3 regions of the Pseudoalteromonas sp. APC 3250 genome follow, and region 1 is predicted to be linked to each of the others. Evidence: predicted binding sites of a transcription regulator. Region 1 holds the regulator's gene; each other region holds the start of a gene.
The links. Region 1 encodes sigma-54, which starts transcription at its own class of promoters, with help from an activator protein. Its sites were predicted from a motif close to GTTGGCACGNNNNTNGNNT; they were not measured.

Region 1 (3,285 bases):
AACCGAGGTGATTAAACTTATTAACCATACGCGAACCCTATATTATGACCAATAACCTATTTAAAATTTTAATTGTTCCCTCACTATTAATTGCTTTTAACAGTAATGGCGCTGAACCTGCTGAAGCCCCCGCTGCTAATCAAATTTCAATTAGTGCAGATAAGCAAGAAGGTCAATTAAAAGAAAACGTAGGCATTTTTGAGAAAAATGTTGAAATTATTCATGGTAATCGCCGTATCACAGCTGACCGTTTAGAAGTGCATAAACGCGATGAGCTAGGCGATAACAAACAGTTATTAATTGCCACAGGCAGCCCTGCATATTTTGAAGAAACACAAGCTGATGGCACCATAATGAGCGCCAGTGCTAATGAAGTGCGTTACGATGTGTCGCTGCGTTTTTTAACCTTAATCGGCGATGCAAGCATTGCTCAAGCAGGTCAAAAAATAACAGCTAAAAGTATCACTTACGATATCGAGCAGCAGTTAATTAGCGCAGAAAAAGACGAAAACTCAACAGACCGTGTACACACTATTTTAGTCCCTGTTGAAAATAAAAAAGAAGATGATAAAGGTCAACCATGAGCACATTAAAAGCAGAGCTATTAGCTAAAAGCTACAAAGGTCGTGAAGTTGTAAAAAACGTTGGCCTAGAGGTTGAAGCTGGCAGTATTGTGGGGTTACTTGGCCCTAATGGTGCAGGTAAAACCACCACTTTTTATATGATTGTAGGCCTTGTGCCTAGCGATAAAGGCAAAATATCAATTGATGATAAAGATATTACTTTATTACCGATGCACAGCCGAGCGCGTTTAGGGATTGGTTATTTACCGCAAGAGTCGTCTATTTTTAGAAAGCTGACTGTTTATCAAAACTTAATGGCTATCTTAGAAACACGTAAAGAATTAAATAAACAACAACGCGAAGATACCTTAAATAATTTACTTGATGAATTTAGCATTCAGCATATCCGCGATAGTCAAGGTATGGCTTTATCAGGTGGTGAACGTCGCCGCGTTGAAATTGCTCGCGCGTTAGCAGCAAACCCTAAATTTATCCTTTTAGACGAACCCTTTGCGGGGGTTGATCCTATCTCAGTATTAGATATTAAAAAGATTATAGAGCATCTTAAAAACCGAGGAATTGGCGTACTTATCACAGATCACAACGTACGCGAAACTCTTGATGTTTGTGAAAAAGCCTACATAGTTTCTCATGGAGAGTTAATTGCATCAGGCACTCCAGAATATGTATTAAACGATAAAACAGTACGCGATGTTTATTTAGGCGAGCAGTTCAAGCTCTAATATGTGTGTTATTACACTAAGCATCTGCTAATATTAATTATAATAATTTAAAAGGATTGTTAGAGATACATGAGGCAATCATTACAGCTGCGCATGGGCCAGCAACTTACAATGACTCCACAGTTGCAACAAGCAATTCGCTTATTGCAACTCAGTACATTGGATCTCCAGCAAGAAATTCAAGAAGCGCTCGATAGCAACCCCTTGCTTGAAGTTGAAGAACACGATTACAGCGAAGACACTGCAGGTAAAAACGAACAAAAAGCCGATAACGATGACTTAACGCTAAGTGCCTCAGCTGACGATAAACCTAGCGAGTATGAGCAAGATAGCGGCGAAGCAATGACCAAAGACACTATTAGCGATGATATGGCTATGGATGTTACTTGGGATGAATATATGAGCGCTGCGCCTGCCTCTTCATCGGGCCCAATGCCAGAAGATGAATCTATTTATCAAGGCTCTTCGACTGAAACGCTGCATGAGTATTTAATGTGGCAACTTCAACTGACGCCGTTTAGTCCTACCGATGAAGCGATAGCTATTGCAATTGTAGAAGCTGTAGACGACTCAGGGATTCTAACCCTTAGCTGTGAAGAAATATTAGAAAGCTTTAACCAAGAAAACGACGGCGAAGATGAAGTTGAACTTGACGAAATAGAAGCGGTACTAAAGCGTATTCAACTATTTGATCCAGTGGGAATAGCCGCGCGTAGTTTACAAGAGTGCTTGTGTATTCAGCTAAATCAATTTGATAAAGACACACCTTTTTTAAACGAAACAAAAATGATCTTAACCGATCATATTGATTTACTTGCTGCACGTGACTATCGCACGTTAATGAAAAAAACAAAGCTTAAAGAAGATGAGCTTAAAGAAATCATGACGTTGATTCATACGCTCAGCCCAAAACCGGCAGACACTATTGTCAGAGAAGAGTCTGAATACGTTATTCCTGATGTGTCGGTTAAAAAAGTTAAAGGTCGTTGGGTAGTTGAATTAAACCCAGATAGCATGCCTAAGATCAGAGTAAATAGCCAATATGCAGCTATGTCGCGTACGGTTAAATCAAGTGGTGATAGCCAGTTTATTCGCTCGCACTTACAAGAGGCTAAATGGTTTATAAAAAGCTTAGAAAGTAGAAATGACACGCTACTTAAAGTAACCAACTGTATTGTGCAGCAGCAACAGGCCTTTTTTGAACACGGTCCTGAGGCTATGAAGCCTATGGTGCTTAACGATGTGGCTGAAATGGTGGAAATGCATGAGTCGACTATATCGCGTGTTACTACGCAAAAATACATGCATACACCACGTGGCATTTTTGAGCTTAAATATTTCTTTTCAAGCCATGTAAGTACTGAAAATGGTGGCGAATGTTCATCAACAGCAATACGTGCATTAATTAAAAAATTAATCGCTGCAGAAAACTCAGCTAAACCATTGAGTGATAGTAAAATTGCAGATATATTGGCAGAGCAAGGAATTAAAGTAGCGAGGAGAACCATTGCAAAATATCGCGAATCTCTAGCTATTCCCCCGTCTAATCAACGTAAAAGTTTGATTTAAGGCGTACAACAAAGAGGAAAATGTTTATGCAACTGAATTTAACTGGTCGCCATGTAGATATTACCGACTCGCTTAGAGACTACGTAAATAGTAAATTTTCGAAGTTACAGAGGCACACTGATCACATAACGAATGTGCACGTTATTCTCGATGTAGAAAAACTAAACCAAAAAGCTGAAGCAACCGTTCATGTTAGTGGCGCTGAGATTTTTGCCTCTACTGAGCATCAAGATATGTATGCCGCTATAGACTCGCTCATTGACAAGCTAGATCGTCAAGTAATTAAACACAAAGAGAAACTTGCTCGACACTAACACTATGAAACTAAGCTCACTTATCTGTCAGGACTGCAGTAAAGCTGCGGTCCTTTTTAATAGTAAAAAAAGAATTTTAGAATTTATCAGTGAATT
Region 2 (3,285 bases), on a different contig from region 1:
TTAGTGGTTTCTTCGGCTATAACTGCACCGATAACTTTATCCTCGATCCAAATAGGATACGCAGCCGATAATATTACCGCTTTGTTATCGGGAGTGAGTCGCCAAGACGAGGCCGGTTGGCCTTTGAGTGCTTTGGCTAAATGAGCGCCTTGCATTGAAGCTACATCGTGTAAGGTATCTATAAATTCATCTTCAGGACGGGTTAAAATTTTATAATACAAAGGATGTAAATAGGCTTGTTCAAAGCGCTGCCACGCAGTTTTTGGCGCTTGATTTTTTAGCCCATCGGCCCATACGCCATCGGCATTTTGAATACTGCCCGATTGCGCTAATACACGGTGATGATTATCGACCACCCATATGCGACTGCCGCTGTGTCCCATGCCTTTTAATATACGGTTTATTTCAGGGGAGGGCACCAGTACCGAACCTAAATCATTCGGGTTATTTAAGTTCGATGTAGACATTATACTAGGGGTTTGGTTTGGTTGTTTACTATCAACATCGGCAATGGCAAATCCCAGTTTATTGCCAAGCATACTCAAAGGAAAGCGCAGCTCAAGGTTGTAACCAGTGTCAGTTTGTTTAAAGAAACCCTGAATTTTAGTAAAAGGCATTTTACTGTTGGCATCAAATGCGTTGACCCAGCCATCTTGGCGCGGAGCAATAATATAAGTATTAAATTGTCCATCAGGGTTTTTTAGGCCAATTTTTATGTAATCGTTATTGGTAATGCTGAGGCTGTTTTTAGCACGGTAAATTACAGTGTTATCTGTGACTTTAAATACAGCATATAAGTAATTATCAAACTTACCTACCATATGGCTAAATGATAAGTTGCTCAGTTGATGGTTATCATTGGCTGTTTGTAAGTAGCGTTTGTCATAAAGCCAAAATAGCGATTGATAAGCGTCCCAGTCGTTGAGTTTGCCATCGAGCTGAATCGGGCTTTTTAAATTATAAGCATAGAGATCGCGACCTTTTACCACCTGATCTAAAAAGTTGGTTTGTTCGTCAAATAAAGCGGGGCGTTCATGCAGGGCCGTGGCCAGTGCACGTGTAGTGCCTACCAACGTTTTTTCTTGGCCTTGGCGTAAAAACTTTTCCATTTCCCATACATATTCGTAGCCAAGCCATGGCAACAAAAACAAAAAGCACGAAAGTAGGATAAATTTACTGCGTAGGCCAAATCTCAGCATGTGGGTTGCTCCCACCTGTAACCCATGCCATACACGGTATCAATGCAGTCAAACTGGCTATCGAGTGCTATAAACTTTTTACGAATGCGTTTTACATGAGAGGTAATGGTACTGTCGTCTACATAAATTTTAGCATCGCTCATTAACTCATTACGGCTTTTAACGTGTCCTGGTCGCTGAGCGAGTGAATGCAGCATCCAAAACTCAGTTACGGTTAAATCAACTAACTGGTGTTGCCAAAGCACCTGCATGCGTTGCGTATCGAGCGTTAGTTGACCGCGAATTATTAATGCGTTGGCATCAGCGGGTTGCTCTAATGCTTCCATGCGGCGAAATAGCGCACCAATACGCGCGGCTAAATGCGCTAAGCTAATATCTTTGGTTAAGTAGTCGTCGGCGCCCATGCGCAGGCCGCATACGGTGTCTATTTCGCTGTCGCGAGCGGTTAAAAAAATAATTGGTAAGGTTTTAGACAGTGAACGCAGTGTCTGGCACAGTAAAAAGCCGCCATCTATTTCATGGCCTAAACCAATATCAACAATGGCTAAATCGGGAAGCGCTTCTTTAAAGGCCGCTTCTGCTTGAGGGCGGTTTTCATAACCACTCACCTGATAGCCTTGAGCGCTCAGCATTTCTATGTAGTTTTCGCGGATTGCGGTTTCATCTTCAATGATGGCTATTTTCTTCATTTTTATTAATTACTCATATTGACTTAGGCGCACTATAGCGAAGTTTTTGCGCTAAGTACGGTTAAAAACACAATTGCCATTTTTTTGCCACAATTGCTCAGCAGTTTGCCATTTTTGATCCCCTTTGTTGCCACTTCATGCTGTTTTAATACAACTATTGAAATTACAGATACAACGCAAGTGCCAACCAATAGCTTGCCAACCATTATTAATAGTAAGGAATAGACCATGAAGAAAACATTAATCGCACTCACACTTGTTAGCACTTTTTGCGCTCCTGCTTTTGCCGCGGATACTCCATCGAAAGAAGCAAAAAAGGAAACCATAGTCGGCCTAAGCACAGGTGCCATTATCGGTGGCGTTGTTGGTGGGCCTATTGGCGCGTTTGTAGGTGCATTTGCTGGTGGCTTAATTGGCGATGCCAAGGTGGCTGAGCAAACCATTGCTGAGCAGCAACAAGCTTTAACTGTAATGGCAGAGAAAACCAACGACTACCAGCACGTACTTAATCATAACAGCCACCTAGAGGCGCAACTTGAACTACTGGCGCAGCAAAATGAGCAACTAACGCAATCACAGCTTAATAATTTATTGGCAATGACGGTGCAATTTAAAACAGGCTCTAGCGATATTGCTCCTCATTTTGCCAAGCAGCTTGATCAATTAGTTGCGTTATTAAAAAGCCAACCGCAACTCGCGCTTGATTTAAGTGGCTTTGCCGATCAGCGTGGTGAAGAGCAAGCAAACTTATTACTTTCAAAAGCCAGAGTAAACGCCGTACAAAGTTACTTAATTAAACAGGGAGTAAGCCATACACGTTTGAGCACACAAGCGTTTGGCGAGCAACAAAGCATAGCAAACAGTAACACCCTTGAAGATAACTTTTTTGACAGACGCGTTACTCTCACTACTCGTGCGTTAAATCAGTCAAGTAATCAAACCGCAAGCAATTAACAACGTGCGTTCGAGGGAGTGATTTATGTTGAGTAAACCCACCAAAGTGCTTACCAAGGTAAGCCTTTTTATTTTTATTATTATCGTGCTTTTAGCCAGCTTTAAAAGCCATGCGCAGTCGCCAAAACTATCCTTGTTTGATAGCCAAGGAGTGGCGGTTAACCCTGGGGTGATTTTAAAAAGCGATGCAAAAATGACCCTAACAGGACTAATTAATCATGTTGTAGTAACGCAGCACTACATAAATGAAAATCCTTTTGCAGTAAATGCACGTTATGTTTTTCCTTTACCCGATGAAAGTGCCGTGCAAGCAATGACCATGCGTATTGGTGAGCGAGTGATTCACGGTAAAATAGCAAAAAAACACCAAGCAGAAAAACAGTACCAAGCTGCCAAAAAAGCAGGCAAACAAGCTTCATTGCTGCGACAGCAGCGTGCAAATA
Region 3 (3,285 bases), on a different contig from region 1:
CTACCGCACTAAAGTCCATACTTAAATCTACTTGTGCGGTGTAATTACCTAATCCAACCACGGGGATCAAAATACTGTCGATTTTTTCTAGGTATTCTTGCTCACGTTTACGTTCTATATCGTATTCTTTACGCGAGCGTGCAGCTAAAGAGGTTTGCGAGCCTGAATTTAATAAACGACCATTTTGATCGGTCACAGTAACGCGCGAAGGCTCAAGCCCTTGTACCGCTGAAGCTATCATATCAACAACCGAGTCAACTTCTTCGCCATCTAAAGAGCGACCGCGTTTAAGAGTAAGTACAACAGTTGCAGAGGGTTTTTTCTCTCTACGGGCAAACACATTTTCTTTGGGAATCGCTAACAATACTTTGGCGCGAGTAACATTATTTAGCTCTTCTATAGTACGGGCAAGTTGTTGCTCACGGCCATGTTTAAGGCGCTCACGCTCTAAACGTTGGCTTACCCCAAACCCCATGTCTTGCATAATAATGTCGCTACCTGATGTAGGCCCTTGATCTAAACCTTCACGGGTCATCAATAACTTGATATTTTGATATTCAGTTTCATCCACCGAGACCACATTGCCATCAAGTTGGTAGTCAATTTTTTGTGCATCTAAAAAGTCGAGTGTTTCTATTAACTCTTCAGTTTGCATTTTACCTAAAGGGCGCATATCTGGCTGACGAGCCCAAATAATAACGAAAATAGCAATGGCTAAACAAATAGCTAATGCAACAATCAGGGTAATTTGACGTAAAACATCAACACCGCCAAGGGCACTGAAATAGCCTGATTTTTGCTCTTGTTGATCTTCGTTTTCACTTTGCTCCATCATGCCATCAGCAAGTGCCAGATCTGTAGATTGATTAGATTGCGCCACAATAATTCTCCACTACCTAGTTAAACAGGCATGTTCATAATTTCTTTATAAGACTCAACAAGCTTATTACGAACCTGTACCGTAGCTTCAAATGCCACAGAAGACTTTTGCGAAGCAATCATAGCCTCAGCAAGTGATACGCTTCTGTCGCCATTCTCTACCGCTTTTACTTTTTGTCCTGTGTCTTGCTGAAGTTCATGCACTGTATTAAGGGCATTACTCAACATGTCACCAAACTGTGCTGTAGAGGTTGATTGCACTTGCGTTGGCAAGTTATTAACTTGATTACTACGTGTGGCCTCTGCAGCCATTGATTGCATTTCTTGAAATAAAGCACTGTTTTGAATTTTCATAATTGTCTCTGATAATGCAGTAAACTCTTAAAGAGAATAAAGCACAAAACATGCCAAAAATTAAAACCAATTAAAACAACGCTTTAAGTAAAATAATTAAGCAGTCAGAGTTTTGACAGCCCTAAATTCAAGTGATTGAACTTAGGGCTTATGGGGGTTATGCTGGGAGGGAAATACCTAAATCACGCATTTGTGCTAATTTGTAGCGTAAAGTACGCGGGCTAATACCTAAGGTTTCGGCGACCTCTTTACGTTTTCCTTGGCAGCGTGCCAAGGTTTCTAAAATAATACGATGTTCTTTATCTTTAAGCTCATCTTTGTAACTACCAGTATCGACGGCTAACAAATCATTTTTTTGCTCATCTGCAGGCGCTGCTTTTTCATCATAATAAGCGTTACTGAGACTACTTTTTACAGGCTCAATGTCAGCTTTAGTTTCTGCCACAAAATGCGTTGGGGCTAGATTTTCGATAAAAATAGCATGCTCATCAATACTATTTCCACTGCGTAAAATTAATGCTCGCTGGATAACGTTATCTAGTTCGCGTACGTTACCGGGCCAGCTATGGCTAAGCAGTTTTTGCTCTGCACTGCTATCTAAATACGCCATTGGCTCTTTGCTTTTACTTAAGTGACGTTCAATCAAATGCTTAGCCAACACAATAATGTCCCCTGGGCGCTCACACAGTGGTCGCCATAGCAGTGGGAAAACATTGAGTCGATAGTATAAATCTTCGCGGAACTGGTTTTCAGCAACCGCTTCTTTTAACTCTCGGTTACTTGTGGCAAGCACACGTACATCCAGTGCAATGGTTTTACGACCACCTAAACGCTCAACTTCACGCTCTTGAAGTACACGTAACAGCTTGGCTTGCAGGCCTAAATCCATTTCGGTGATTTCATCAAGTAAAATAGTACCCCCCTGCGCTTGTTCAAACTTACCAGGACAAGCCTGTATCGCACCGGTAAACGCACCTTTTTCATAACCAAATAAAGTGGCTTCGAGCATATTTTCTGGAATAGCAGCGCAATTAATCGCTACAAACGGTTCATTACAGCGTTTTGATTTGTCATGAATATAACGCGCCAGTACTTCTTTACCAGAGCCACTTGGCCCAAGCACCATCACACTGGCATCTGATCGAGCAACTTTATTAGCAAGTTCGAGTAATTGAATACTACTAGGGTCGGCGACAATGGGCCCGTCTGTTTCTTTTTCTTTTTCTGGTAAGTAACGACTCACCATATTCAATAGCACTTCTGGTGCAAATGGCTTAGCCATATAATCAATCGCGCCTAAACGCATAGCCTCTACAGCATCATCAATAGTGGCATAGGCCGTCATCATTAGTACGGGTAAATCAGGGTAATTTAATTTAATACTACGTAATAAATCCAAGCCGCTCATTGCGCCCATTTGTACATCACTGACCACCAATGAAAATACTTCTTTTTTTAGTAGCACCATGGCTTGCTCGGCACTATTGGCGGCCATACAGGCTATACCTGACATTTCAAGCGTATCAATTAATGCTTCACGAAGTCCGGCGTCATCTTCTACAACTAAAATAGTGTTACTCATTGTGACTCCCCTAATTTAGATGTGACACTAATAGGTAGCAACATACTAAAAATTGCTCCCCCTTGTGGGTTGTTGTCTGCTTCAACACGTCCCTGATGTGCACTGGCCACTGAACTTACAACGGCAAGTCCTAAACCAGTACCTTGGCTTTTAGTGGTATAAAAGGGTTCAAATATTTTCTCAGTTTGTGCTAAATCAAGCCCAGGGCCATTATCACTAACACTAATGCGGACATAATCAGGATCTTGCATATCACGCAAAGCACTAAGATGTACTTGTGCACCACTGCCAATGACTTGAATACTATTATGAATTAGGTTTTGAATTGCGCTTGCCAATGCTGTTTTGTTACCCATAATTTCAATATCGGGTTCAGGTAAGCTCACATTTAATTCGCTATCATTGAGCGCTACCATAGCATCGGCACCGGCTTTAACTTCACTTAGTAGCTGTTGCATCGACACTTGCTC

Region 2: the regulator sigma-54 is predicted to act here: its motif matches at 2,073-2,091, upstream of pdsR (proteobacterial dedicated sortase system response regulator).
Region 3: the regulator sigma-54 is predicted to act here: its motif matches at 1,273-1,291, upstream of fliE (flagellar hook-basal body complex protein FliE).

What each region holds. Positions count from the first base shown of each region.
Region 1 is NZ_JASDCM010000005.1:85,239-88,523, forward strand. Features, by position in the region: gene lptC (LPS export ABC transporter periplasmic protein LptC) at 1-55, shown strand, start outside; gene lptA (lipopolysaccharide transport periplasmic protein LptA) at 45-584, shown strand; gene lptB (LPS export ABC transporter ATP-binding protein) at 581-1,306, shown strand; gene QL986_RS07265 (RNA polymerase factor sigma-54) at 1,376-2,875, shown strand; gene hpf (ribosome hibernation promoting factor) at 2,902-3,189, shown strand; gene ptsN (PTS IIA-like nitrogen regulatory protein PtsN) at 3,194-3,285, shown strand, end outside.
Region 2 is NZ_JASDCM010000013.1:98,307-101,591, forward strand. Features, by position in the region: gene pdsS (proteobacterial dedicated sortase system histidine kinase) at 1-1,199, opposite strand, end outside; gene pdsR (proteobacterial dedicated sortase system response regulator) at 1,193-1,888, opposite strand; gene pdsO (sortase-associated OmpA-like protein PdsO) at 2,117-2,842, shown strand; gene QL986_RS13655 (marine proteobacterial sortase target protein) at 2,868-3,285, shown strand, end outside.
Region 3 is NZ_JASDCM010000006.1:215,474-218,758, forward strand. Features, by position in the region: gene fliF (flagellar basal-body MS-ring/collar protein FliF) at 1-880, opposite strand, end outside; gene fliE (flagellar hook-basal body complex protein FliE) at 901-1,233, opposite strand; gene QL986_RS09000 (sigma-54 dependent transcriptional regulator) at 1,391-2,815, opposite strand; gene QL986_RS09005 (ATP-binding protein) at 2,812-3,285, opposite strand, start outside.